One region of the Thermosyntropha tengcongensis genome, then DNA from elsewhere that is predicted to be linked to it. Evidence: riboswitches for the same ligand, from Rfam matches in the RefSeq annotation. Region 1 holds a riboswitch; each other region holds the start of a gene.

The links. Region 1 has a riboswitch for glycine ahead of ACZ42E_RS02135 (bifunctional 5,10-methylenetetrahydrofolate dehydrogenase/5,10-methenyltetrahydrofolate cyclohydrolase). Riboswitches for the same ligand answer to the same signal wherever they lie in the genome.
Region 2: it holds a riboswitch for glycine, as region 1 does, so the genes downstream of both, ACZ42E_RS07055 (adenine deaminase) here and ACZ42E_RS02135 (bifunctional 5,10-methylenetetrahydrofolate dehydrogenase/5,10-methenyltetrahydrofolate cyclohydrolase) in region 1, are expected to answer to the same signal.
Region 3: it holds a riboswitch for glycine, as region 1 does, so the genes downstream of both, ACZ42E_RS07035 (GrdX family protein) here and ACZ42E_RS02135 (bifunctional 5,10-methylenetetrahydrofolate dehydrogenase/5,10-methenyltetrahydrofolate cyclohydrolase) in region 1, are expected to answer to the same signal.

Annotation. Positions count from the first base shown of each region.
Region 1 is NZ_AP042437.1:447,978-457,871, reverse strand. Features, by position in the region: gene lpdA (dihydrolipoyl dehydrogenase) at 1-359, opposite strand, end outside; gene gcvPB (aminomethyl-transferring glycine dehydrogenase subunit GcvPB) at 356-1,801, opposite strand; gene gcvPA (aminomethyl-transferring glycine dehydrogenase subunit GcvPA) at 1,801-3,114, opposite strand; gene gcvH (glycine cleavage system protein GcvH) at 3,136-3,522, opposite strand; gene gcvT (glycine cleavage system aminomethyltransferase GcvT) at 3,540-4,652, opposite strand; gene ACZ42E_RS02135 (bifunctional 5,10-methylenetetrahydrofolate dehydrogenase/5,10-methenyltetrahydrofolate cyclohydrolase) at 4,670-5,560, opposite strand; glycine riboswitch at 5,750-5,854, opposite strand; gene ACZ42E_RS02130 (metallophosphoesterase) at 6,006-6,494, opposite strand; gene ACZ42E_RS02125 (XTP/dITP diphosphatase) at 6,506-7,114, opposite strand; gene rph (ribonuclease PH) at 7,047-7,838, opposite strand; gene ACZ42E_RS02115 (Fe-S-containing hydro-lyase) at 7,876-8,403, opposite strand; gene ACZ42E_RS02110 (fumarate hydratase) at 8,415-9,254, opposite strand; gene ACZ42E_RS02105 (MBL fold metallo-hydrolase) at 9,272-9,894, opposite strand, start outside.
Region 2 is NZ_AP042437.1:1,480,621-1,490,514, forward strand. Features, by position in the region: gene ACZ42E_RS07050 (cyclase family protein) at 1-215, opposite strand, end outside; gene ACZ42E_RS07055 (adenine deaminase) at 263-2,095, opposite strand; glycine riboswitch at 2,477-2,549, opposite strand; glycine riboswitch at 2,553-2,659, opposite strand; gene ACZ42E_RS07060 (spore maturation protein) at 2,793-3,314, opposite strand; gene ACZ42E_RS07065 (nucleoside recognition domain-containing protein) at 3,330-3,917, opposite strand; gene ytfJ (GerW family sporulation protein) at 4,012-4,434, opposite strand; gene ACZ42E_RS07075 (DUF2953 domain-containing protein) at 4,409-4,975, opposite strand; gene ACZ42E_RS07080 (DnaJ family domain-containing protein) at 5,041-5,595, opposite strand; gene scpB (SMC-Scp complex subunit ScpB) at 5,596-6,111, opposite strand; gene ACZ42E_RS07090 (segregation and condensation protein A) at 6,108-6,830, opposite strand; gene ACZ42E_RS07095 (site-2 protease family protein) at 6,847-7,494, opposite strand; gene ACZ42E_RS07100 (CBS domain-containing protein) at 7,470-9,894, opposite strand, start outside.
Region 3 is NZ_AP042437.1:1,470,513-1,480,406, forward strand. Features, by position in the region: gene grdD (glycine/sarcosine/betaine reductase complex component C subunit alpha) at 1-831, opposite strand, end outside; gene grdC (glycine/sarcosine/betaine reductase complex component C subunit beta) at 836-2,380, opposite strand; gene grdB (glycine reductase complex selenoprotein B) at 2,458-3,765, opposite strand; gene grdA (glycine/sarcosine/betaine reductase complex selenoprotein A) at 3,795-4,262, opposite strand; gene ACZ42E_RS07020 (glycine/sarcosine/betaine reductase component B subunit) at 4,308-5,591, opposite strand; gene trxA (thioredoxin TrxA) at 5,607-5,939, opposite strand; gene trxB (thioredoxin-disulfide reductase) at 5,958-7,175, opposite strand; gene ACZ42E_RS07035 (GrdX family protein) at 7,189-7,575, opposite strand; glycine riboswitch at 7,636-7,711, opposite strand; glycine riboswitch at 7,715-7,824, opposite strand; gene ACZ42E_RS07040 (cyclodeaminase/cyclohydrolase family protein) at 7,877-8,506, opposite strand; gene ftcD (glutamate formimidoyltransferase) at 8,519-9,421, opposite strand; gene ACZ42E_RS07050 (cyclase family protein) at 9,580-9,894, opposite strand, start outside.

The sequences.
Region 1 (9,894 bases):
GCTACCGCATCGGAAGCGGCCAGAGAAGCCTCTCCTTTTATAAGCTCTACACCGTTAGCCTTGAGCAGCTGTTTTACTCCGGAAACCAGATTATTTACTATACTGTCCTTTCTTGCCTTGGCCTTTTCCAAACTGAATTTAAAGCCATCAACCTGAATGCTGAACTCTTCCGCCCTTTTTAAAGTATGGATAGCTTTGGCATTTTGGAAATAGGCTTTGGTAGGTATGCATCCCCGGTTCAAACAGGTGCCGCCTACCTCATCCTTCTCTATCAGGGTTACCTGCATTCCCAGCTGGGAAGCCCGGATGGCTGCCACATAGCCACCCGGCCCTCCGCCTATTATTACTAAATCCTTCATTTCCCTGCCTCCCATTTTACAATCGGATTACGGGCTGCCCCCACTTCATCAATTCTTTTTACTACCGTAGTATGCGGGGCATTCTTGACCTTTTCCGGGTCCTCTTCCGCTTCTTTGGCAATATCGATCATGGCTTTTATAAAACTGTCCAGCCTTTCTTTACTTTCTGTCTCCGTAGGTTCAATCATCAAAGCCTCATTTACTATAAGCGGGAAGTAAACGGTCGGCGGATGATAGCCATAATCCAGAAGCCTCTTGGCTATATCCATAGTAGTAACATGGTTTTTCTCCAGCTGGAATTTGGAATTAGCTATAAACTCGTGTTTGCATAGACGGTTATAAGGTATATGGTAGTACTTGCTCAGGTGGTGCCGCAGATAATTTGCATTAAGCACAGCATTATAAGCGACATCTTTTAATCCATCCCGTCCTAAAGACTTGATATAGGTATAAGCCTTGACTACTACCCCAAAATTGCCGTAGAAATTTTTTACTTTACCTATAGACATAGGCCGGTCATAATCAAGTACATATTTATCGCCTTTTTTCTCCACCAGCGGTACTGGCAAAAATTCTGCCAAATGCGCTTTTACCCCTACCGGCCCTGAACCTGGCCCGCCTCCGCCATGCGGGGTAGCAAAAGTCTTGTGCAGGTTCAGGTGTACAATATCAAATCCCATATCCCCGGGCCGGCATACTCCCATAATGGCATTGAGGTTAGCTCCGTCATAATAGAGAAGGCCGCCACCCTCATGAACAATGGAAGCAATAGTCACAATTTCCTCTTCAAACAATCCCAGAGTATTGGGATTGGTCAGCATAAGCCCGGCCACTTCGTCATTCATCTTGGCTTTCAGGTCCTCAATATCGACCAGGCCTCTGGCATTGGATTTTACTTCTACTACATCAAAACCTACTACATTAGCAGTAGCCGGGTTAGTGCCATGTGCGGAGTCAGGCACCAGAATTTTGGTTCTCTTTTCATCTCCCCGTTTTTTATGATAAGCCTTTATTATCATTACCCCGGTCATTTCACCATGAGCACCGGCAGCTGGCTGCAGGGTAAACCTGTCCATCCCGGCAATTTCACAGCACATCTTTTCCATTTCATACATGAGCTCCAGAGCTCCCTGCACCGTTTCTTCCGGCTGATAAGGATGAATATTAGCAAATCCCGGAAGACGCGCTGCCCATTCATCAACTTTCGGATTATACTTCATGGTGCACGAGCCTAAAGGATAAAAACCGCTGTCAACACCATAAGCCTTTTTAGAAAGATCAGTAAAATGCCTTACTACTTCAACTTCACTCACTTCCGGAAGGTTTAGGCCGGTACTGCGCATAAAATCCTGAGGAATTTCTAAGGTTTCCGGAACTTCACAGGAGGGAAGGCTGAATGAATTACTGCCCGGTACATGCTTTTCAAATATAAGTTTACTCATCATTTTTCCCCTCCTAACACGGCAATCAGCTTATCAATTTCCGCTTTGGTCCGTTTTTCCGTAAAAGCCACAAGCATGGCATCCTTCAGCTCATATCCGCCTATAATACCATTGGCAAGCAGCCTGCGGTTCATTTCCCCCGGATTATCCATTTTTACAGCAAACTCCCGGAAAAATGGACCTTCATATTTAAGCTGAAAACCTTTTTTAAGAAACTCATTTTTTGCATACACTGCCATCTGGTGAGACCTTAAGGCAATGTTTTTCAATCCTTCCGGCCCTATAAGGCTTAGATAAATAGTGGCCGCCAGGGCACATAAAGCCTGGTTAGAACAGATATTGGAACTTGCCTTTTCTCTCCTTATATGCTGTTCCCTGGCCTGTAAAGTGAGGACAAAAGCCCTCTTGCCTTCGCTGTCTACTGACTGGCCTACAATCCTTCCCGGAATTTTGCGAAGGAGCTTCTCACTGGCTGCAAAAAATCCCAGATAAGGTCCGCCAAAACTTAAGCTGTTTCCTAAAACCTGCCCATCCCCTACTGCTATATCAGCTCCATATTCGGCAGGAGATTTAAGAATGGCCAGGGAAATAGGATCAACGCTCATTATCAAAAGCCCTTTGTTTTGATGTACTTTCTCAGCCAGTTCTTCAATTCCCGCTTCCAATAATCCGTAAAAATTAGGCTGCTGAACAATTACCCCGGCTGTCTCTTTATCTATCTTTTCTTTCATCGCCTCTACATCCATAAAACCGTTTCTTCCAGGCACCACTTCAAGATAGAACTTTCCTGACAGCTCATAGGTTTTTAGTATAGACAGGTTTTCCGGATGAATAGTATCCGGCACCACTATCTTTTTAGCCTTGCTAGAAGCGGCTACCTGACAGGCTTCCGCCAGGGCAGTGCCCCCATCATACATGGAGGCATTGGAAACCTCAAGTCCGGTGAGATTGCATATCATAGTCTGATATTCAAAAATGGACTGGAGTATTCCCTGGCTTATCTCTGGCTGATAAGGAGTATAGGCAGTATAAAATTCAGATCTCAGGAGAATCTGGTCCACCACCGCTGGAACAAAGTGGTCGTATGCTCCTGCCCCCAGGAAACAAGGGTATTCATCTACAGTTATATTTCGCCTGGCCTTATTGATAAGTTCGCGCCTTACTTCTATCTCGCTTAAACCAGGAGGTAAATCAAGCTCCCTTTTAAGCTTTACCTCTTCTGGAATATCAGCAAATAAATCTTCAAAAGAGCTGAACCCAATGCTTTTTAACATCTCCTCGGCTACCTGCGGAGGATTAGGAGTATATCTCATCAATATCTCCTCCCTAAAAGATTACTCTTCCTGCTCAGCGCAAAAAGCTTCATAAGCTTCCGCATTCATGAGTTTATCCAAACCAGATTTGTCTTTTATTTCGATAAGTGCAATCCAGTTAGCATAACAATCCTCATTCAGCAGTTCAGGAGACCCTTCCAGCTCTTCATTTACTTCTACTATAATGCAGGATACCGGTGTATAAACAGAAGAAACTGCTTTTACCGATTCTACCACGGCAATCCCTTCATCAGCGTCAAATTCAGCATCTACTTCCGGTAATTCAACAAAAACTATATCTCCCAAATGTTCCTGTGCATAATCCGTTATGCCTATATAAGCTTTATCTCCTTCTACTTTCAGCCATTCGTGATTTTCAGTATAAAGCAAATCTTTTTCAGTACGCATAATATATCCCTCCGTTTTTATTTATTTTTTTTGTTTCTGGTTTGTTTTTGATAAAAAGAATTTTTCATTACCCGTGCCTTTACCGGCTTATTGCGAATCATAATATCAATCTCGGTACCTTCAGAACTGTAATCTTTCTTTATCAGCGCCAGGCCTATGCTCCTGTCAAAAGTGGGAGAATGGGCACCACTGGTTACCCAGCCTATTTTTTCCCCATCTTTATATACTTCATAACCATGGCGCGGTATCCCCTTGCCTATCATTTCAAACTCAACCAGGATGCGTTTTAAGCCTTCTTCTTTCTGCCTTAAAAGAGCATTTTTGCCAATAAAATCATCTTCCGATTTAAGCTTTACAAAATATCCCAAACCTGCTTCCAGCGGGGTAATATCCTTATCTATTTCCTGCCCATATAAAGGAAGTTTGGCTTCAAACCTTAAAGTGTCGCGAGCTCCCAACCCTACTGGTACTACATCCTCACCTCCCGCTTTAAGTATCTCTTCCCAAACATGTACAGCATCTTCAGGCCTTATATAAATTTCAAAACCATCTTCCCCGGTATAACCAGTACGGGAAACTATACAGCTGACCCCAGCCACTTTTACATCCGGATTAAACCAGAAGAAATCAATGGTTTCCAGATCAGTATCCGTCAGTTTCTGCAAAATCTCCTGTGCTTTTGGCCCCTGCAGGGCAAGCTGTGCATACTGGTCAGAAACATTCTTCACTTCTACTCCAGAAAAAGCATGTTCCTTTATCCATGCAAAATCTTTTTCTACATTCGCCGCGTTTACCACCAGGAAGAAATGATGGGGATTATACTTATAGACCAACAAATCGTCTACTATTCCCCCATCTTCATAACACATCAGGGAATACATAACCTGATAGTTACTAAGCTTTTTGGCATCATTGGTAACCAGATACTGCACAAAATCTTCGGCTTTTTCCCCGGTAACTTCGATTTCTCCCATGTGGGAAACATCAAAAAGCCCGGCTTTAGTTCTTACCATGTGGTGTTCTTTGATAATTCCTTCAAACTGTACAGATAATTCCCAGCCTCCAAAATCAATAAGCTTTCCCCCATATTTCTCATGCATGGGAAAAAGGGGCGTCCTTTTAAGACTCATAACCTTTTACCTCCTTTTTAGCCATGTTGTGCTGCCAGCTGTCTTTTGAGTGCCGTTACCGTATTTTTCATTAAATAGGCAACGGTAACTGCTCCTACCCCCCCGGGTACCGGTGTTATATAACTGGCTTTCTTTAAAGCCCCCTCAAAATCAACATCACCAACAATATCCTTGCCTACTCGATTAATTCCAGCATCGATGACTATAGCCCCTTCACGGATCCATTCGCCAGGAATAAGGTTCGGTACGCCAGCTGCCACTACCAGGATTTCCGCATTGCGTACATGGTGCTCCAGCATCCCCCGCCTGGAAGTTTGATAGTGGCATATAGAAACTGTCGCTTCTTCCTTAAGCAGCATAGTGGCTACCGGCCTTCCAACGATAGAGCTGCTTCCTACTACGGTAACCTCTTTTCCTTTAAGATCAACCCCGGTCGACCTTATCAAAGCCATTATAGACTCGGCTGTACATGGATAAAGCGCTTCTGCTCCCAAAAAGAGTTTACCCATATTATAGGGAGTTACCCCTTCTACATCTTTAAGGCTGTTTATGCTCCACTGTACCTTGCGTGCATCAATATGTTCCGGAAGCGGCATATGCACCATAAGCCCATTTATAACAGGGTCGCGGTTTATGCGGTCAATCATCTTAAGAAGCCTTTCTTCGGAAGTATTGCGGGAAAGCTCAATAGTTTCATAATTTATACCAATCTGAGCTGCCAGCTTGCGCTGCGATTCCTTGTAAACAGCAGTCGCCGGATCATTCCCAACTTCAATCGTCATAAGGAAAGGTGCTACATGCTGTTTCTTGAGTTCCTCTATTTCAGCAGCAACTTCAGACAAAATCTGATCTCTTATCACTTTGCCGTAAAGCAGATTAGCTTTCTTAACATCATAAAGAGCATTCACTTTCCTTCTGCCTCCTCTTTGCTTTATTTTAGCTTTCCCTTTTAAACAGGTGGTATACAATGATGTCTATATCGGAAGTAAAAAAACGGTGAGCCTATAATATTATGTAAAATGTGTATACATAAAAAATTTCGACAGGGAAGAAAATGTGGCATTTTCTTCCCTGTCGAAATTGCTTCTTCAGGGCTTCGTCTGGATATGATCCTTTTGCCTGAAAGTTCCACCTTTGATTATGCCGATCAAAGGCTTGCCTCTTCGGCGATTTTTTAAAAAATCCTCTCTCATATCCTTCATCCGAAAGTATTCAGTTTTATTGAAAATAAAAATCCAATTCATAGAATTAACTCTTTATTTACATCTTTTGGACAATTATATAAAATTCTTCTTCCTCTTGACAAGACTTTTTTAAGTTAAAATTTTCACAACTTTATTTATATTCAAAATATTATTTTTCGATTAATTTGATATCAAAATAATCTTTTCCCGTGTCGATAAGCATATATGTACCTTTTAATCTTTGTCTGGGCTTTGCTGGGCTGCCTGGGTTTAAAAAAAGTATATCACCAATCCTCTCACAAAAAGGCACATGGGTATGTCCAAATATTACTACATCAGCCTCAACTTCCAGTGCCCTGTAATAAAGAGCATTTAAACCTTCCTTTACCCGGTACTGATGCCCGTGCAGAAGATAAACTTTTTTACCCCCTATATCAATATATTCTTCCAGAGAAGCCCCGGTCTTTCCGTTTATAAGGTCACAGTTCCCCAGAACACCGGTAAATCCAATCCTGGCCTCCCTGGCTAACCTTATTGCATCATCATAATAATCACCGGTAAATAAAAAATATTCAACTTCCTGCCTTTTAAGCATGGCAGCCAGATGATCTATGTTGTTGTGGGTATCCCCTAAAACAGCAATTCTTTTGTAATCCAAAGCCTTCCACATCATACATCCCTGCTTACAAGTTCCTTGATAACAGCCACCGCTTTCGCCAAGGCTTTTCCTCGATGGCTTATTCGGCTTTTTTCCCCGGCATCAAGTTCAGCAAAGGTAGCATTATAACCTTCCGGAATAAAAAGTGGATCATAGCCAAAACCTTTGTCTCCACGCGGAGCAAAAGCTATTTTCCCTTCACATTCGCCTCTTACTGTAAAAGTTTCTCCTTCTGGTGTACAAATAGCTATAACACATACAAATCTGGCAGTTCTTCTATCCTCTGGAATATCTGCAAGCATTTTCAAAAGCTTCAGGTTATTCTGCTCATCAGTTGCTTTTTCTCCTGCAAAACGAGCGGAATAAACCCCCGGCCTGCCATCCAGAGCATCTACCATCAAACCGGAATCATCAGCCAAACATATATATCCAGTAATTTTAGCCGTTATGGAAGCCTTTTTAACCGCATTTTCTTCAAAAGTAGCGCCATCTTCTTCAATCTCCGGCACTTCTACATCTATTTCTTCCAGCGTAATAACCTGTACCTTAAGGTCAGACAGTATCTCCGCAAGTTCCTTCTTCTTCTTCTGATTCCTGGTCATAAGGAGTATCTTTCTCATATTTTATCTCTCCTACAATTTCTTTTTGCATTTCAATAAGCCTTTCTATGCCTGCTGCTGCCAAAGCAAGCATATCATCAAGCTCTTCCCGGCTAAAAGGCCTTCCTTCTCCTGTTCCCTGCACCTCAACAAATTCTCCCTTTCCGGTCATCACCACATTCATATCTACTTCAGCTGCTGAATCTTCTGCATATTCCAGGTCCAGAATGGGTACCCCCTCATAAATACCTACACTGATAGCTGCCACATAATCTTTAATCGGTATCGTCTCAATAACCCCTTCATTTTTGAGCTTCTGCAGGGCTAAAAACAAAGCGACAAAACTGCCAGTTATGGAAGCAGTTCTGGTCCCTCCATCTGCCTGGATAACATCACAGTCAATCCAGACGGTTCGTTCTCCCAAAGCATTAAGATCTACTATCCCCCTTAATGCTCTGCCGATAAGCCTTTGGATTTCTGAAGTGCGCCCGCTTATCCTTCCTTTGCTTACTTCCCGCGGCGTCCTGGTAACTGTTGATGCAGGCAGCAGGGAATATTCAGCAGTAACCCACCCGCTTCCCGTACCTTTCAGAAAAGGAGGAACTTTATCTTCGATAAAAGCCGAACACAATACCCTGGTATCTCCCACCTCAATAAGCACTGAGCCATCAGGATGTTTTACAAAACCCGGGATAATCCTTACCGGTCTCATTTCATCAGCTGCACGGTTGCTAGGCCTTTGCATAAAATACCTCCATAACGTTTATTTTTTCCATAAGTTTCTATTCCCTATTATAAATATTATTTCCTTTTGCATCTATAGCCACAATACACGGGAAATTTTCCACCTTTAATTTCAGCAGTGCCTCCGGACCCAAATCCTTATAGGCTATCACTTCCACCTCTTTTATTTTGTGTGCCAAATAAACTCCAGCTCCTCCCACTGCTGCCAGATAGACAGAGCCATATTTTTTCATGGCTTCGATTACCTCAGCTGAACGTTCTCCCTTGCCGATCATCACCTTTAGCCCACAGCTTAAAAGAAGGGGCGTATAACTGTCCATCCTGCCACTGGTAGTCGGTCCGGCAGAACCAATAATTTTTCCCGGGGGAGCAGGACAGGGCCCTACATAATATATTATCTGCCCTTTAATATCAAACGGCAGGGATTCTCCTTTTTGCAGACTTTCTGTCATCCGTTTATGAGCAGCATCCCTGGCTGCATAAACTGTCCCTTCTACCAGCACCTCTTCTCCCATTTTAAGGTTCAATATATCTTCATCACTAACCGGTGCTTTGATTATCTTCATAACTGCCCTCCCTAAATTACCACCTTTGCTCTTCTGGTAGCATGACATCCCAGGTTTACTGCTACCGGAAGGCTTGCTATATGGGTAGGATAAGTTTCTATATTTACCGCCAGTGCCGTAGTTTTCCCTCCCAACCCCTGGGGGCCAATATTTAAGGCATTAATTGCAAAAAGCAGTTCCTCTTCCAGTTTTTTTACATCCTCCCTTTCACTGCGCACATCAATTGGCCTCATAAGCGCTTTTTTGGCAAGATAAGCAGCCTTTTCCATATTGCCTCCTATCCCTACCCCCACAATAACAGGAGGGCACGGATTAGCCCCTGCTTCCTCTACCGCTTTAACGACAAACTCCTTTATCCCTTCCACTCCCTGGGAAGGCTTCAGCATGGCAACCTTGCCCATATTTTCACTGCCTGCCCCTTTGGGCAATACGCTTATCTCAATATTCTCTCCCGGCACCAGCTCAATATGGATTATTCCCGGAGTATTATCACGGGTATTCTGCCGCACAAGGGGATCATTTACAACTGAAGGCCTGAAATAAGCTTTCCTGTACCCTTCTCTTATGCCTTCATTTACTGCTTCTGTTAGGCTCCCCCCGCTTATTATAACCTCCTGTCCCAGTTTAACTTCTACTACCACCATTCCTGTATCCTGGCACAAGGGCATCTTCTCTTTTACAGCCATATCAGCATTGGCAAGGAGTATTTCAAGTATTCTGCGGGCAATTCCTTCTTCTTCCTCATATGCTTTTTTAAGCCCCTGTCTTATATCATCAGGCAGCCTAATATTAGCATCTATAACCGCCTGACATACCCCGTTTTTTATCACTTCTGCTGCAATCGTGCGCATAGACATCCTCTCCACCATCATATATCTATTCTTAAACCAGCCTCAGCCATAAAAAGCTTCCCTTTATATGCCTCTTCTATTTCCTTTTTAAGTTTTTCTACCTCATATTCCGGCCAGAAATGAGTAGCCAGCAGAGCTTTCGCCTGCAGCTTGTCAGCCAGAGCTGCCACATCATTAGTAGTCATATGCCCCATCTTTCTTGCATATTCGGTTTCCGATTTGAAAAGGCAGCACTCAGCTACCAGAAGATCCACATCTGATTTTCCTTTATACAGTCCAGGAAAAAGCGAAGTATCGCCGGTATACAAAACCTTTTTTCCCCCGCTTTCCAGCACCACCCCATAAGATGGAATAGCATGACAGGTGCTGAAAAAACTCAAATCGATATCCCCGGCTTTTACTTTTAATCCATCCCTGACCTTTATAACCTCAAATTCCGGAACCTGTTTAAAATACTCGTACTCTTTTTCCGGTTTTTCCGGAATAAAAACCTTAAGCTTATGGGTACGCCTTTTTAGCACGAAAGCTCCTCTTACGGCATGTCTTAGAGCATATAAATCGACATAATGATCAGGGTGAAAATGGCTTATAAAAACCCCATCCAAAAAATTATAGTCTATATAGTTTCCCAAACATGAAA
Region 2 (9,894 bases), 1.0 Mb from region 1:
GTCCCCGCATGCTCGCTGAGGAGCAGATTACGGGCTGAGAATCCAAGGGTCGGAGAACCGGTCGCCTTCTGGTTCTCTTCGTGGGTCTGGTTCACCATGATAAAGGTCTTCTGATGGATGGGGAAGAGCGGCATTCCCTGGTAAATAGGCTGCGATAAATCAATAATCTCGTATTGCTGGTTAAAATTCCGGGGGTCGATTTCAATCTTCCGCATTTTTTAAAAACACTCCTTCCTTTGTCGCTTAAACTCGACTTTAGAAATTACTCTTTGATAGTCGGGATTACACAGTAGTTGTTGGCATCAATTACTCCCTTGTCGGTTATCTTCCATTTCGGGCTGGTAGACAGGGAGAGGAATGCCAGGTGCATAAACGGTGCATGTACCTTGCAGCCAAGTTCTTCTGCTGCCATCCGGGTCAGGTTGCTCATGATCTCTGTGAGCTCTTCTGCAGTATGCTCATCAGTCATTAAGCCCCCTATCCTTAACGGCAGCTCCCCGATCACTTTTCCGTCCTTGGCTAATACTAATCCTCCCTGCAATTCTATTATCCGGTTTACAGCCAGTGCCATATCTTCATAGTTGGTTCCCATTACTATTATGTTGTGGGTGTCGTGGGATACGGTCTCGGCTATAGCCCCGGAGGTTAAGCCAAATCCTTTGACAAAGGTGGCTCCTATATCAGGCTGTCCATGTCTCCCTACTACCGCTATCGGCAGAAGGTCATTCTGAAGGTCCGGTTTTACATAGCCTCCTTCGGCTACCATTTCTGCCTCTACTGCATCAGTCAGGTTCTGGTCTACTATCAGCCCTATGCACCTTACGGTTACTTTGCCTTCTTTGTCGCATTTTACTTTGAGTTCTTCCGGTTTTACCGGCGCTCTCTTTACGGAGTGTTTTACATAGTCAGGATAGGTGTACCTGGGAAGATCTATTAACAGTTTTCCGTCTTTGGCTACCAGCTGCCCTTTCAGGAATACTTCGGATACGTTCATGTCTTCCAGTTTGCCTTCGATTACGGCTATATCTGCAAGCTTGCCGGGTGCCAGTACTCCCAGTTCATCAAGGCCGTGCCAGGTTGCCGGGTTGATGGTGGCCATCTGGATGGCTTCTACCGGGTCTACTCCCTGTTTGATGGTCCTTCTTATGATGTCGTTCATGTGCCCGTATTTGGCTATGTCTTCGGCCAGCATGTCGTCGGTTGCCAGTATCGCACGGCGGGAGTCCATGCCTTCCTCGGTTATGGCCCTTATGCATTCCGGCATGTTCCTCTGGGTTGAACCTTCTCTCATCAGCACATATACACCATAGCGCAGTTTTTCCATCATTTCTTCTTTGGTGGTGGTTTCATGACAGGATACATCGGTTCCGCCTGCTATGATGTGTGCTGCCAGGTGCGGCCCAAAGAGTTCCGGCGCGTTGCCGTCCACTTTTTTGCCCAGGCTTTTTGCATATACAGTTGATACTATGGTATCCCTGAATACAGCCGGATTGTGTTTGTATACATCTTTGGCAGCGCTTACTCCCTGGGTTTCCCCTATCCCGGATACGGTCGGATAGTTAAGCATTTCCGGCAGGTCTTTGGAGGTTATGTTGTAGCCTGCAGTCTCCAGGCCAGGTGAATCAGGGGTTAAGGCCGGTACTCTGGAAAATACATGCTGGGGCATTAAGGCTGCTTCTTCACACATAGCCTTTATTCCCATGGGGCCCAATACGTTCCCTATTTCATGCGGGTCAGATATTAAACAGGTTGTTCCGGTAGGTATGGACAATCTGGAAAATTCAGTGATGGTGAGCATGGCACTCTCAAAGTGCATATGGGAATCGATAAATCCAGGGCATATATATTTGCCCTTCATGTCATATACTTCAGTGTTCGGTCCGATAAGGGAAGAGCAGTCCCCTACCATTAAGATGTATTCCCCGTGGATAGCTACATCTGCTTCATAAATCTCCCGGGTAATTACGTTTACCACTTTTCCGCCTTTTAAAACTTTTTCGGCATACTGGTTGGGATCCATCAATACATCTACCAGCTTCTGCCTCTCGGATACCAGTTTTAAGTCTTTGATGTTGAGGCTCATTTCACCGGACATATAAACTTTCCTCCTTCACGTTTAGTAAACATAGAAAAACTTTTTAGACCACAATTGATCTCACATTTATTCTGCCTAAAAACTCCTGTTTTATTCCCGCTGTCGCCAAATTTCTGTACAGCACATCAAACTGCGAAATTTGCCTGTAATATGTATTTTTTGGAAAATATTTTACATAATTTAATCTTTTTTTAATTATTTCTTAACATTTTATTAACAAAATTCCCTACGTTTTCAGTCTATCTTAAGTGGATTATATAATTCAATACTTCCACGATTTTACTTTACAATGCTCACCATAAATATGTTTTATTGCCTTATGCATCTAAAGCAGCCAGGCAAAATAAAAAGACAGAGTATAAGACATCCTCCATGCCTTTACTCTGTCTTATGGGCCTGAGAGATTCGCTTTTTAACAGCTTGCTCCTTCGGCGTCTTTTAAGACTTTCCAGAGCTGCATCAGGATACGGTCCTTTTACCTGAGAGTTTCGCTAAACATCAGGCACATTCATGCTTAGCTTGCTCCTTCGGTATGGGACAAGCCCATTCTCCCTTTTCCTTCATCTGCATATATACTATTTTTATAAAACAGACATTATTACTTAACTTAAAGTTTGTGATTTTTATCGCAAAACCAATTTTAATATATCCTTCTCACCTTAACATGTCAATAGCACAAACTATTTATAAATAAAGGTTATCTGTATAATAAATTGCATATATATAAAGCCGCGATAAATCCGCTTATATCAGCAGATAATCCTGTAATAATCGAATATCTGTATTTTTTAATACCCACAGAGCCAAAGTAAACAGTCAAAACAAAAAACGTAGTATCGGTTGTTCCCTGCATCACAGAAGCCAAGCGGCCAATAAAAGAATCTGGCCCATATACGCGCATAAGTTCAGTTGCCATTCCTAACACCCCGCTGCCAGAAAGAGGGCGCATAATAGCCAGAGGCAAAATTTCAGAAGGTGCCCCCAGTTTGGAAGTAAGCGGATCTAAAATACTGCTCAAATATTCCATGGCTCCCGAAGCTCTAAAAACCGAAATGGCAACCATCATGCCCACCAAAAAAGGAATTATTTTTACAGCAGTGGTAAAGCCTTCTTCAGCACCTTCCACAAAGGTTTCATAAACCGGAACTTTTTTTATAAGGCCATAAACCGGAATGGTAAAAAGCAAAAAAGGAATAGCCCATCTGGATATTATATTCATGACTTCAAAAAGCACCTATCTTATCCTCCCCATCCTCTTCCTGAACCAGTAATCAAGGGAAACAGCTATAAGCATGGAAAAAGCCGTAGCAAAAATGCAGGGCCCTACAATTTCAGCAGGATTGCTGGAACCAAAAGACAGCCTGACTCCAATAATCGTGGCTGGAATCAATGTTATACAGGAAGTGTTAAGAGCCAAAAACGTACACATAGCTTCCGAGGCTTCTTTTGAGTTATTATTTAACTTCTGCAGTTCCTGCATAGCTTTCATGCCAAAAGGGGTAGCCGCATTGCCTAAACCCAACATGTTAGCACTCAAATTCAATATTATAGCCCCCATAGCTGGATGTTCCGGAGGAACGCTTGGAAACAACCTTACGGTCAAAGGTTTCATTACCCTGGCCAAACTTTCTACCAAACCGGCTTTTTCCGCAATCTTCATTATTCCCAGCCATAACGCCATAACTCCCACTAAATCAAAACATACTTCAACTGCTCCTTTAGCTGCTCCCAGCGCTGCTTCTGTCACAACTTCTATATTCCCATTAAAAGCTGCTGTAACAATCCCGCTTGCAAGGAGCACAAGCCATATTATATTGAGCATTACCCACCCTCCCAGCAAAAATTCCTGCTAGAAGGTTATGAAATTTCCATAAAAAATAGAACAGTTCAAAGTTTTTGAACTGTTCTGGACACTCTTACTGCATTTTTGTTTCATTTCCCTTATTTTTCTCTTTTATGAGGCTTTCCATTTTTTCAATAAACTGGGGGGCTAAATCTACAATCCTTTCTGCCAGAGGATTTCCACTTACAGACATCAAACGCACATCATTCATTCTAACTACCAAAAAACCTATTGGCTTAACCGACACCCCAGCTCCACTTCCTCCTGCAAACGGAAGGCTATCACCTTTTTTCCCATCTGACAGTTCATATTCCCCTCCCCCGGCTACAAAACCTGTAGCCACCTGGGAAACCGGAATTATAACCGTACCATCATTGGTTTCCACGGCATCACCTACTACCGTATTGACATCCACCATTTCCTTTATGCTCTGCATGGCAGTTTTCATCAATCCTTCAATAGGATGAGGGTTATTGCCGGTTTCTTTCTGTTCCATACCTAAACCTCCTGATTTTCAAGTAAAATATATATATTCCTATGAGAATAATATGTACGGTTGCCGTCCGTACTATACAAAGAAGCTCTGAGTTTTTATCCTGGAACATAAAATCAGGATAAACAGAAACATAAATCTTTTTTATCCTGGTTTGGCTGCTCAAAAAACTTAAAAATACCCCTTTTACAATCCACAAAACACCTGCCGCTAAAGCTGTATAGGCAGCATTGTTTAATCCCAGAGTCGTTTTCCAGGCAAACCTTTCGATAAAAATTCCCCTTAACATTTTTTGGTATATTTTTCTAATATCTCCTACATTTAAGCCTTCCCGGTTCTTCAGCCACTTTTTTTCCCGCAGGATTTTTTCAATACTTTCTATATCCAATCTGTGAGTAAAGCTATTCATGCATAATCTGCCCCAGCAGAACTGCAAACTCACCCTTGCTTTTTCATCTTCCAATCTTATTTTGACAGATACCTTTATTCTCAAAGGTGCAAGCAAGGCCAGAAAAACAAGAAGGCTGATGCATATAACCCACATAATTAGCTAATTCTCCTGTTTTTCATAATAGTTTCCATATTTTAAAAAGAGTTATACATCAGCCGTTATTTTAAATTTTCGATTTCTTTTTCAATAGCTGTTATTATTTTGTACATTTCATCATCTACCACTATATTGGCCCTGGTTTCCCGGAAAGTAGGGCAATGCAGATTATAGTCAACAATCTTTTTGCTTATACGTTCCAAAGCCAGGCGGCTTTCATAATAAAAATGCGCCTTTTTCTTTTCGAAATTTTTATAGGCCTGACTGCTTCTCTTCTGGCTGAAGAACATGTGTATATATTTTTTAAAATATTCAACTTCCCGGTTAAGTTTTTCAAAATCGGCATCAATTTCTTTCCCCAGTTCAATCCAGTAAGGAGCGAAATTATTATCTTTAAGTATCTTGAAAACCATGCGCAGTTCGGGAGGTTCAAAAGGATTTTCATAAAACTTGATAGGTTTGCCCGCTCCTTTAAGGTTATCAAATTCACCCCTGGCCATCGCTTTTTCTATCTGCATTTCCACCAAATCCTGGGTGCTGCTCATATACCTGGCCAAAGGCCTTGCCTTTTCTGCCTTAATTTTTACTTCTTCTTCATAGGATCTTTCACTCATCATCTATTCCCCCTCTAACTCCGGCAGTTCTTTAAGGCTTGACAAGCCAAAAAGTTTCAGGAATTCATCAGTAGTCACATATAAAACCGGCCTGCCCGGTACATCTTTATATCCAGCCTCAGCAATAAGCTCTTTCTCCAGCAGGCTGGATATAATCTTATCCACCTTTACTCCCCGTATTTTTTCAATCTCTGCCCTGGTTACCGGCTGTTTGTAGGCAATTATGGCCAGGGTCTCCACAGCTGCCCTGGAAAGCTTTTTCTTGACTGTGCGGCTTATACGCGCCAGAATATCTGAATATTCTTTTTTGGTACACATAAAAACTTCATTCTGGTCAACAACTATCTGTATACCCCTTTTTATATCTTCATTATATTCCTGCACAAGTTCATCCAGTATGACTATAAGGTCATCTTTCACAATATTTAGAATCCCAGCCAGCTCATCTATACTCATCTTTTCTGCCCTTACAAATAAAACTGCCTCGATGGCCGCTTTAATCTGATCACGCATAATCATAAGCCTTCTTCCACCCGCAAAAATATTTTTATCGGCATCTCCTGAGCCTCCTGACAGGCCATAACCTTCCCCAGACGAATAAGTTCAAGCAAAGCCAAAAAAAGAGCCAGGGCTTCTCTTCTCCATTTTATACCATGGAACAGTTCCTGAAAAATAATCTCCTTCTTTTTTGCAAGTTTAGCCAAAATTTCCTCCATTTTTTCTGCTACATTTATATCACCGACTGGAACTTCATACCCTTCCTCCACCTCAGGCAGCCTGCTAATAACAGCTTTATAGGCTTTTATCAAGTCTCTGGTATCAACTGTCAATTCTTCAACAAATGTCACTTCATAATGAGATTCCCGGAAAAATACCCTTCTTATATCTCCTTCCTGCCTGGCTTCTAGCCAAAGAGCAGCCTTCTTATACCTGCGGTATTCCAGAAGGCTTTTTACCAAGTCTGCCCTTGGATCTGCCTCCTCTTCCCCTTCTTCTTCGTCAAAAGATACCCGTGGAAGGAGCATCTTCGATTTAAGCTGCAGGAGATAGGAGGCCATAAGCAAAAAATCGCCCAGGCTTTCCATATTTATCCTATCTTCTTTTTTTAGATATTCTATATACTGGTCACTTATCCGGGCTACCGGTATATCATATATATCTATTTCATTTTTCTCAATCAAGTAAAGCAGAAGATCCAGAGGCCCGTGGAAAACTTCCAAATCAACCACATAACCCATAAGCTATCCCTCAATTTTAAAATACTAAAAGATGCAAAAAGCCGTAAATTATTTTAACCAGTGGCCATATGATGGCTGAAGTAGCCCCGGTAAAAATAAGCACCAGAAGAATAAGAAAGCCATACTGTTCCATAGAATAAATCACTCTTGCCCCGGAATCCGGCAAAATACCAGCCAAAATCTTGGCTCCATCCAGCGGGGGTACCGGTATAAGGTTGAAAGCAGCCAAAATAAGATTGATCCATATAAGAGGCTCTATAAGCCTTATGGCATATATACCCCATTCTGCTCCCTCAAAAGGCAGCAAAAACTTATAGGCCAGCATGCCAGCCAGAGCAAGCAGTATGTTCATACCTGGCCCGGCTAAAGAAACCAGCATCATTCCTTTTTTTACACCTACATTTTTGAAATTATAAGGATTTACCAGCACCGGTTTAGCCCAGCCGAATTTAAAAACCATGAGCATAAAAAACCCCAGCCAGTCGATATGAGCTAAAGGATTGAGGGTAAGGCGTCCCTGGTAATAAGGGGTATTATCTCCCAGCCAGTCTGCCACCTGGCCATGAGCATATTCATGAAAAGTTAAAGCAATCAAGATAGCCGGAAGCCAGGTTATCATCTCAATAATAGAAGGTACATTCATATACAACGCTCCTTTATCCATTCTTTGACCATTTCAATTTCATCATCTTTATCGCTTACCATTCCATCCAGTTTCATAAGATAAAGCCTGTCAAGTATCTTTTTATAGACCGGACCCGGCTTCAAACCCAAAGCCTTAAGGTCGTTTCCATTTATCTCCAGGAAGGTTTTCTCCTTGCTATCTATATATTCTACTATTTTTTCCCACATGTTTTCATCCTGCACACACAGTAGCAGATAAATCTTGCTTTCCTGTTCCCACTCTCCAATTACCCCGTCAATCCTGCTCGGTTTTATCTCCTGCCAATTTTTAATTTCCTCTATAACTTCACGCGCTCTTTCTATTTCCCTTATTGCCTTAACTGCCTGTTTGTCGAAAGGATAACGGTTAACAACATCTGCTCTGCTCTCCGGGGGAGCAAACGATAAAATAGCCCCCATATATATAAGCCAGCTTCGTATATCGAGAACATGGTACCTTTCCTTAAACCAGGCAGCAACCGCGGGAATACGCCGCAGCAAACCTTCATTCACCGCATCCAGGTCTACTTCAGGCAGAACATACGGCCAAACCCCAATCTCCATCATTCTCTTCAAGGCAGGCAAGGGATCGGGCTCACTCAGGATTATTACCAGTTCATTAAAAATCCTTTTATCAGAAAGTTTTCCCAGCATACGGCGGCTGATAGCGTCTTTGCCCAGCCGCAAGGTATCAGGTTCAATCGTAAAATTATATCGCTTTTCAAACCTTATTGCCCGCATTATGCGGGTAGGATCTTCGATGAAACTCAAATTATACAAAATCCTTATATATTTTTGTTCTAAATCATGCCTGCCTCCAAAATAATCGATAAGCTCACCATATCTGTCCGGATTAAGGGCAATGGCCAGAGTATTTATCGTAAAATCCCTGCGGTATAAATCTTCTTTAAGGGAGGATTTTTCAACTTTGGGCAAGGCAGCCGGAAATTCATAATATTCAGTACGGGCAGTAGCCACATCTATCTTAAAATCATCATTTATTACCACGACTGCCGTACCAAAACGTTTATGGACCCTGGCTCTTCCTCCTAATCTTTCTGCCAGCTTAAGGGCCAGATTTTCTCCTTCCCCTTCCACTACCAGGTCGATATCGAAATTGGGATAAGAAAGCAGTAAATCCCGAACAAAACCGCCAACACAGTAAACCTGGTAACCTAGTTCTTCCGCCAGTTCTCCTGCCGTTTTTAACAGCTGCAGTATATCGCGCGGCATCCTCTTTTCCAGCAGTTCTTTTACGTTAAAATACTCATATCCTCCCGGCTTGTACAATATCATGTGGTCTTCAGGATAATCGTTTCCATGCAGAGTACGAAGTATATCGGTCCGGGAAACTATGCCTACCAGCCTGCCCTCTTCTACAACAGGCAGCCGCCCTATATCCTTTTCCACCATTATCTTCTGGATTTGGCTTAGCGGGGTATCAGGAGACACTGCTTCAACAGCAGTGCTCATAAAGGCCTTAACCGGGGCATGCCCCAAATTGTGCATTCTTGCCTTATCAACATCGCGCCTTGATATAACCCCCACCATCTTATCCCCATCTACTACCGGCATACCGGTATGGCCATAGCGCAGCATCACCCTGCCGGCCTCTTCCATGGTAAAATGCAAAGGAACCGTCTTGACCGGAGTAGACATTATATCCCGGGCAGTAATTCCGGGAACCACACATTCTCTTAACTTTTTTTCCAGCAAGGCAAGCATTTCTTCAATACTTTTACCCTTAATCACTGTCGATGCTGCTTTTTCATGCCCTCTGCCACCAAACTCCGCTAAAACCTCATTTACCTTAACCGCATCGGTACGGCTCCTTCCCACAATGTTAACCTTTCCTTCCATCAGCACCAGGGTAAAAACAGCCTCACTATTCTCAACTTCCATAAGCCGGTAAGTCACCAGGTCAAGCCCAGGAATAAAATCTTTTCTTGAGGCACATGCAACCGCTATATCTGTATGGCCTATGTTTAAATGCTTAATATTTTGCAAAAGGTCCTGCATAAGCCCTTTTTGTTCTTCTGAAAAAGAAAATTCCATAAAATTAGCTATTACCGACAGGTTAGCCCCTTTTTGCAGAAGATAAGCGACTGCATAGGCATCCCGCCAGGTAGTGGATTTAAAAAGCAGGCTGCCTGTGTCTTCATATATGCCTAAAGCCAGAATAGTGGCCTCAAAGGGAGTTATATCAATCCCTGCTTCTATCAGTTTTTCCACCAGAATAGTGGTAGCCGCTCCTACCTCATGTGTTTCCGCGATTTCCCCCTTCAGGTCATCCATCATAACCGGATGATGGTCATATACATGTATCTCTATTCCGCCCTGCAAGGCCAAATCCTTAAGCTGTCCCAAACGGTTGGGGTTGGCTGTGTCAACCACAATAAGC
Region 3 (9,894 bases), 1.0 Mb from region 1:
GGCGCAGTATTCTATCGCATTGGCTACTACCGGAGTCCCGGAAGCTCTTGATAATATATGGATCAGTCTGTCAAATCCTTTGCCTACTCCAGGCCCGTATCCATATCCTAATGTCTCATAGCTTCCCCCGCTGTTGTAAGCACTGAAAAGCTTCATGAGTACATTCCCGGTCAAGGTGTCGGTTACCAGTACATCTACACTTCCTATTATGAGGTCGTTCCCTCTTAATACCTGCCCTCCATCACTTCTGGCTGATTCTCCCCACTTGAACCGATAGCCTCTCTCCTGCATGGCTTTTAGATGTCTTTCTACCTGTCTTGCTCCTTCTATATTTAATATCCCTACTGTCGGCTCTTCTATGCCATCTGCTTTGGCCACCGCTATCCCATATACGGCATTTTTTACCATGGCCTGTACACGGTTTACATCACTGGTTCCGGTACTGGTCGCTATATACATGGGTTTTCCTCTATACGGGGTTATTATTTTCCCTACGGTTGATACTCCTATGGGGAAGGGATAGTGCATGGTTACTGCTCCCTGTATTTCCCCACTGTCTAACAGGTCCTCCAATATCCGGTGTACGCTGTCTTCGTCTTCTGCTGGATAGTTTTTCAGGCTCTCATCAGGACAGGGGCCTATTATTACTACTTCCAGGCTGGAATCTTTTTTCATGGCTTCTTTGGCCCCTTTTATCAGAGCTTCTGCACCTACTTCACTCCCGTAGGTGGTTAAGCCTATTTTTACTGCCGCTTTCCCTTTTCCGGTTTTTATCATCTCTGCCGTTTCTTTTAGTACTTCTACTGCTATTTTTTTGGCCTGTTCTGTCATTTTATCACCTCCCGGCAAGAGATTCGGCTGCTTCTTTTATGGCTTCTGCTATTATTTCTCTTATCTGCTGTTTTAACTCTTCGCTGTCCTGTTTGGTTTCTTCAATCTTGCCGCTGTTTTTCTCTATTATGAAGCTTATTCCATCGAAGAGGTCGGTCATTCTTCCCAGGAATAAGCTGCCTTTTCCTATTATCATGCCTCTCTGTTTTTTGCCTTCTTTTATGTCATCTATGAGATGTCCTATTAAGGGTACTCCGGACGGTATATGTCCCTGGGTAGGTGCAAATCCAGGCACTCCATGTTTTTCAGCAAAGCTTGCCAGTTCGGCTTTGTCTATTTCTCCTTTTTTGACTGCCATGGCTCCTATCATTTTGTAGTTGGCAAGGGGGACATCTCCTGCTCCTGCTGGTACAGTCAGCTCAGGATTCTGCAGTTCCGGTGCAAATACATCTATGTCGGTTATTTTTAATCCGTTTTCTTCCAAGGGGTCTACTACTATGGCCTGCATTACTGCCTGCGGGGAAGAGCCGGATGCTATTTTGTGTCTCCCTACTATGTCGGTCCTTACTACCGGGCTTTGTCCATCGTTGGCACTTATTAATACGGCATAGCCTCCTACCATGTCTTCTAATGCCGGCATCCCTTTTTTGACATGGTCACGGCTGTTCATGCCCAGTTTGGCTGAGGATCCTCCAGCCATTACTACTACGTTTTTGAATATCCCAGCTTTTATTAAGCCACATGCGTTTACTATGCCGTGGGAAGGACCTGCACAGAATCCTCTTATATCACAGCCGGTGGCATTCATAAGGTCGCATACTTCCCCTATGGCTTTGGCCAGGTTCCCTCCGCCTCTCTGGTTCATGTCTCCTACTGCTTCTTCGGAGGTCTCAATTATATAATCTATGTCCAGGGGATTTATGCCGTGTTTTTTTATAAGGTTGGCCAGGGCCAATGCTCCGGATGCTTTGGATACCAGGTTCTCGAACACTACGTGGGCGGAAAGGTTGATGTCGGTTTCATGTGCTGCTCTTACACACCCTACCAGCTTGCCGTCAAGGTATAAGCCGTCTGCTTCGTGTTTTTCTACCATTTTTTCTATTTCTGCCAGGTCTCTGGTCTTGTCCAGGGCAGCAAGCTGTTTGGCGCTGAAAAGGTTCCTGGCTTCTATTTTTGGTTTGATCTCGCTTGCAAATTCAGGGGATAATTCTACCAGATCGAAGCGGTCTACTATTTTCATTAAGCCGTAAAATTCATCTTCCGGCATGATTTCACCGTATTTGCCATCTCTGCTCCCATTAACCGGGTTCTGGTACCAGGGGGAAGGATGGTTCCTTAAGTCTTCCGGCTTCATGTTGCCTATATATACCTGATTGGGAGCATAGTTTACTGCATCTTCAAAGCTCCTTAAATGCTTGGGAAGGGCTTTTAAATATTCGGAATCAGGGTTCAACAGTTTCTCTGATGTGATGGTTGTCCCATGCTCTAACAGTATGTTAGGTGCATGTACCAGTACATAAGAAGCTGCTTTGATTACTGGATAGCTCAAAGCTTTTACCTCCTTTACATTTTATTTATATAAGGGGTTAAGCCTTTAAAAGGCCTAACCCTCTTAGACTTATAAATTTAGAAAACCGTCTGGTCGTCAACATCAGTGCACAAAGCCTTAAGAGCTTTTTCCACAATTTTTCTTCTCAAGGCTTTTTCCTCTTCCGCACTCATTCTGGGATCACCCAGCGGATGAGGAATGGCGACTGCCGGAACTATGCGGTTAGCTCCAACGGTCTTGGAAATGGGAACTACCGTACAGATGTGTACAGCAGGTACATCTGCTACATCTTCCAGTTCTTTTATCATCGTTGCACCGCAACGGGTACAGGTACCTCAGGTAGAGGTGAGTATAATCGCATCCACTCCAGCTTCCTTAAGTTCCAGGGCTATTTCATGGGCGAATTTTTTGGAGTTGGCAACGGAAGTACCATTCCCAACTGTAGTATAGAAAACATTGTGCAGGCTGCCGATTATGCCTTCTTTTTCCATTTCACGCAGAACATCTACCGGCAGTACCCGGTCGGCATCCTGATTAGCATAAACCGGGTCATATCCACCATGAGCAGTTTCATAAGTTTCAGCAGTAAGGTCAGTTACGCCGGTTATATCATACCTTCCGTATTTGGAAGCACTGGAAGATTCAATGCGGTCAGGGTTCCCTTTCGGTACAATACCGCCGGAAGTAACCAGAGCAATCTTGGCTTTGCTCAAGTCTTTAACTGCTGGACGCGGTTTTACGCGGTCAAAAACCGGCATGGGATATTCAGTTTTGAAAGGCTCGCCTTTTAATTTAGCTACCAGCATATCAACAGCACGGGCAGAACCTCTCTTTTCATGGAATACGTTTTTGCGTACCCCTTTGGCAAAGTAGCCTTCTTCATCAGGTGAGCCAATTGGCTGTCCTTTTGCCAGTTTCACTGCCAGCTTGGCCATGGCAGGAATCGCTTTTCTCATCTGGGCAGCTGAATTACCGGTTTTGATAATATAAACATCTTTTTTATACATATCGGTTCCAGGATTTTCTTCATAAAGTCCAGTCAGAGCCGGAATATTAAGTCTTTCCTGTACCGCTTTACATACAGCGCCACATGCCATTCCATAACGTCCAGCATTAAATCCAGGTCCTGCAACCACGATGTCCGGTTTAAAGCTGGCAATCATTTCAATTACTTCATTTAAAGCTGTCTCTGTATTTTCATTAAAATAAGAGTCTCCACATATTACAGTTCCCACTATTTTCATATCCGGATCTAAAGCCTGCTGCAGCGCAGTACCCGGTCCTACAGGTCCATCCTGTTTCAAGGGAGCTATATCAGCTTTTTCTTCTCCACCTATTTGACCAAAGAACTGGTTCAAATAATGGACAACCCTGATCTCTGCCATTTTTCTTTTCAACTCCTTTTCTTAGCCAATTAACATCCACATTCTTTTCTGATATTTTCCATTTCGGCACAAAGAGCATCTACATCTAAGACCATTTCCATCATGCCGAGCTGTTCTTCATAAACCTGAGGATCAATAAGGTCCTTAAGCTCGAAAATGTGGAATACTTTCAGTTTAAGCTCTACTCCGGTCAAAGGACCTGCCATAGTCGGGTCGCCAACCATTACAGTTTCAGCTGTTAATCCAGCAGATTCTGCTTCAGCAGCACCAATTACCACGATTACATTTTCATTGCCGTATTTTTCAGCAGCTTCTTTAATACGAGCTTGATTGGCCATGTCCATGGCCCCGGCTGCAGTTCAGACGAAGCACTCAGTGCTGGTGAAGATTATTTCTCCTCCTATAGTTTCCATGCAGGCAGCGATAGCCGGACCAGGAATACCGTCACGGTCACCTAATATACAGATTTTTTTATTTTCAAAAAAGCTCTTATCCATTAAAAACACTCTCCTTCCTCTAACTCTCTATATTATTTTTAAAAATTAGAAGCCCAAAGCTCCCATTTTGTTGTAACCTAATTCGTTAGTAGCACCAGTAATAGCCTGTATCTCAACAGTTATAGAACCGTCTTCTGCCAATGAACCATCAAAGCCACCAGCAATTACGTTAACGGCATCGATGTAGCCTATTACACGGTCTAATTTGGGCAGAGTAATTACTTCATTAGCATTTCCGCCACTTACTACCGCGTCAGCAGAAGGATGGGAATCTGCCAGTGACTGGGAAGCTCCATCTCTTCCTGCATATTCATCAGTTACACAAACAGTTTTAACACCTAAAGCAGCAATCTTGCGGCAATTCATTATAAGGTCAGCATCAGGATTACCAAAGCCTTCTTCACTGATAATTACCCCGTCAACACCCAGATATTCTACCAGTTTGGCAGTAAAGTTCGAGCTACGTTCTTTATCAAGCAGGGTAACATTTTCATTGGTGCAGATAACGCCTATAAAGTTGTAATCCTTGCCATGTCTTTCATAGAGATCATATATAATGGGGTTATTCATGTGATGGAAAGTAGTATTTTTGTCACATGAAGATACGCAGTTACCGCTTATAATAGCCCCATCCATTACTTCCGTCGGATAAATGAAAGTTGGCAAAATCTGTTTGGCATCTACACCATAAAGATAGGTGTCATGCATAAGTCCCTGGCTCTGCAGCATGTAAACATAAGCAACCTTGGGAAGGTCAGGATATTCTTTAAGCTGTTCAAATAAAGGCTTGGTTTCATATACTTTAATTTCATCAGGTTCTACATTTCTGGCTACTTCAGCTATATAGCGGGTAGCTTTAAGTCCAGCCATTCTTACAGCTGCTTCATGTTCATGCTGCTGTAAACCTTCCACCTTATCAACCAGTATTACTACATTTATAGTTTTGGAAAAAGGTGTATAATCTGCTCCCGGTCCGGTCATATCGATAATTCCTTCCTGGAAGCCGACGATCTTACCTACCGTTAAAACAGTCATACCTTTTAAAACATGGGTTCTTCCTGACCCTACAATTTCAGCATTGCCAAAGAAACCGGGGAAAACCTGGCCATTACCGGAAACCTTAACCCTCGGTTCCAGAACATCTTTTACCGGACAAATTCTTACTGAGTCACCAGGGCGTACAATTTCTACATCAATTTTTGAAAAGCGTTCATCCTGTATTTCTTTTAAAAGTTCATCCTTGTTAATATAAACTACACCATCTTTAAATTCGGTCTTATCCCCGAATTTAACATCCTTGACATGAATATTGCCAAGTTCTAATCGCATCCTTATCCCTCCAGACTATTCAACATACTTTTTAATCTTTTCTTCTATATCTTCCGGGGTAATATCCTGACCGGAAAGCTCATCTATCTTTTCTCCATTCTTATAGAAGAGCATAGCCGGCAGTCCCAATACCTTCTGGCTTATCGCCAGCCTCCTGTTCCCCTGGGTGTTGCAGGAACAGAATTTCATCCTGCCCTGGTATTTCTCAGCCAGTTCTTCTACATACGGCATGAGCTCAAGGCACTTCTCACATTTGGGGCCCCACCAGTCTACCATTACTACCCCTTCAGCATTTAACACTTCCTGTTCAAAGTTGTCCTTATCTACTTCCAGAAGCTTGGCACTCATCTCTTCACTCCTCCTTTTTTATAGATTGGTTATCGCTTTTAAGCCTTCTACGCTTAAATCATAAGTCTCTGCCTTGATCTCCCCATTTACAAAGAGATGCACCAAAGGCAGCCTGTTCTTGTCTATGCCATAACGCCTTTCTACCAGCTCATTACGGGTAGCGTCCACTTTTACCAGCGACAGCTTGTCGTTGTTCTCTCTTACAAACTGGTCCACTATCCCTATCTTTTCGGTTCCTTCCATATCGGTCGGGTTGTAGTAAGCTACCAGTACAGGCTTTTCGGCCTTTAACACTTCTTTTTCCCACAAATCGGTTTCATGCACATACTTCTCGGCCGCTACCGCTGCTATTGCTCCATCTGCTGCAGCTGTTACTACCTGCCTTAAATATTTGGCTCTTACATCTCCTGCTGCAAATACTCCTTCTATGTTGGTTGCCATCTTTTCATCGGTTATGATATATCCCTGGGCATTGAGCTCTAACTGGTCTTTTACCAGCTCACTCATGGGCTGGGTACCTATGAAGATGAATACCCCGTTCGTCGGATATTCGGTTTCTTCTCCGGTCTTGATGTTCTTTAAAGTTACGCTTTCTACCAGTTCATCCCCATTTATGGATTTTACGGTTGAGTTCCATATCCATTTAATCTTGGGGTTCTTAAAGGCTCTCTCGGCTGATACTTTGTTGGCATCTACTTTGCCTTCTTCATGAATTACTATAACCGTTACATTCTCAGCAAATTTGGTAAGGTACTCAGCTTCTTCCACTGCAGCATCCCCGCTGCCTACCACTACTACATCCAGTTCTTCGAAAAGGTCAGCATCACAGGTTGCGCAGTAGCTTACGCCTTTACCCCGAAGTTTCCCTTCGCCAGGCACATTCAGCATTCTGGGCACTGCGCCTAAAGCGTAAACAACTGCTTTTCCGTAATATTCCCCTTTTCTCCCTACTACCTTTTTAGGATTGGATTTGAGGTCCAGGGAAACAATAGTGTCTTTTATAAGTTCAGCTCCGAAATCTAAAGCATGGTTGAGCATGGCTTCCGTAAGTCCGGGTCCGGTTGTTCCCCGTCCAAATCCAGGATAGTTCTCAAGTTCGGAAGTGGTGGCAGCCTGTCCACCAGGACGTCCTTTTTCAATTATGGCGGTTTTTAATCTTCCTCTTGCTCCATACATGGCAGCAGAAAGTCCTGCCGGCCCTCCACCTAATACCAGAAGATCATATACATTCTCCATATTTTTAGGTCACCTACCTTTCAAGTAATGAATCCAATGCATTTAAAAGCAGTTCTTTATCAACCAGCTGAAAATCTTCAGCATAGTTTACTTTTAAATCAGGACGAGTAGCCTCGGCAGCCATAACCTCAACTTTTTCCAGCGCATGATTTATAATCTTTAAATCATTTTCATCCGGCAATCCCTGTTTTTTGCTCACTACAATCGAACGATACGGATTCTGGTTAGGCTTAATACTGCCCGCCAAAGGATGGGAAAGCAGCTTGTGTCCCGTACCAACAAAATTTAAAGCCGTATAATAAACAGCCTGTGAGGTTCCTTCCACCCAGCATATTTCATACTTATCTATATTTTTAACCATCGGGTTGTTAGTTATTATTAAAACCTCGTCCCGATACATAAAAATTCCTCCAAAAATGACTTAAAAAAGGAACAGAAGACTTTATAGGTGATCCTTGTCCTCTGTTCCCTAACCTGAGAGATTCGCCCTATTAAGAATAAGGCTTGCTCCTTCGGTGTCTTACGACTCTCCAGAGTTTCGTCCAGAAGCGATACGCCGACCTGAGAGTTTCACCAGATACCGGATGCAGTATATCTGGCTTGCTCCTTCGGTATAAGGATTTCACCTTAATTCTCTCGCTTCTGTCATCCGAAATTATTAATTTTTAAACCCGATCTCAATAAAAGCCGTTCTCATTAATTTACGCTTCTAACATCTTGCATACTGCTTGATAAATTTTGTCCTTGCTCGCGCCGCCTTGCTTTAAAAACTCCTCAATTTCTTTCTTTCTATTATTTACATATGCTTCATCCTTGATGGAAGGCAGATTTATCTTTACATTCATTACTGCTCCTTCCAGTCCGGTATGAGCTGCCAGGGAAGCAACCCCGATATCGCTTATAGCATTAGTATTGACTTTATTTACAATACCTTCAGCCAAAGTCAAAACTTCCAGACAGGTTTTAGCAATGGTATAAGGTACATCCGCTGCTTTTTTATAAGCTTCCTGAATAGCAGCTTTTCTCGCTTCTTTTTCTTCTTCAGTTTCTTTTGGCATTTTGAAAGCTGCCATTACTTCATTAAAGGCATTAGTATCATCATCAACCAGCTGGGTCAATTTTTGATGTAAAGCCTCAGCTTTAGCAAGAGCCTGCTCCATTTCGCTCTGTACTTCTTCATATCCTTTTTTGCCAATAGTCAAGCGACATACCATGGCAACAAGTCCTGCTGCTAAGGCTCCTGATACTGCCGATACACTTCCACCACCAGGAGCTGGAGAGTCTGAAGCCAGTTCAGCTATAAATTCTTTTACTTTCATTTCTACTAACATTCCTCTTCCCCCTTACAGCCCAATCAGGTGATTTTCAATAATCTGCTTGCGGTCCCAGTCTACCAGCCGCAGGTAGTATTCCACACAGTTAAGCAGGGCATCCAGGTGTACAGTCCCTACTATCTGGGTTCCTACTACTTCCAGGCCATATCTGGCTGCTTCGAATTTTACTACTTCCAGGGCTCTGTATATCGGTGTAGCATCGGTATCGAACATGTTCATGGATACTGCCACCTGATTCCTGTCTTCCAGACGGAATCCTACCGCGCGTACGGTGGAGAATCCGCCAGACGGACCTCTCATCATCTTGGCTATGGTCTTGGCTATTTCTAAATTGTCGGTGTTCAGGATTATGTTTACTGCGGTAAGCCCTCTCATGGCTGCACTGACAATAGTTGCCCCCGCTGTCGGATGCAGAGCGGCAGGCCCAATGTCCGGCGCCCTTTCCGGGGTATGGGCTACCTCTTTTAATCCTTCATACTGCCCTTTTCTTATGAAAGCCAGGTCTTTTCTCTGTTCATTGCGGGCGTTTTCGCCGCTGAAATATACCGGCACTTTATAGCGGTTGTATATTTCCTGTCCAATCTCTTCTGCCAGCTGTACGCACTCTTCCAGGGTTATGTTGGCCAGGGGGAAGATGGGAATAGTATCCTGGGCCCCTATGCGCGGATGGCTTCCCTGCTGTTCCTCCATATTGATAAGTTCATAGGCTTTGCCGGCCATCTGCAAAAGAGCTTCTTTTAAAGGTTCCGGCTCTCCTATCACTTCTACTACGGTGCGGTTAAAGTCATAATCCGGATAGTAGTCAATAAGCTTTACTCCCGGTACCCCTTTTAAGGGTGCCACAATCGCTTCTACTACTTCCATGCGCCTTCCTTCGCTGAAATTAGGTACGGCATGAATATACTTCTTCAATTAAGGTCTCCTCCTTGCATTTTATTTCTATCAGGGATTAAGGACTTAAGCCTTAATCCCTGTTTTTTACTTATTCTTCATCCTCTTTTTCCATAAAAACTGCAGCTTCTAATTGTTGCTGACAAGCTACTTTTTCTAACCCATGGTCCAAAGACAGCTTATTTCTGATTTTTGGGCAGAAGAGCAATAGCCCGGATGGGAGAACCGGACCCATCCTTGATTTTGAGCGGCAGACCGATGTATATAAACCGCTTGCCTGCTACCTTGTCCAGATTGCAGTAGTGCTCGCTGTTGGTTATACCGTACCGGCCGCATACCCAGTGACCCGAGAAGTTGAGATCGTCCGGAGTCAGGTCGATGGCCGGAGCATCGATACCAATATTGACGACACCCTGCTCCGCCAGCCATACAGCTGCCCTTTCGGACACACCAGTGTACGGCCCTTCAGCATATTCCTTGGTCGGGTAGTGGCG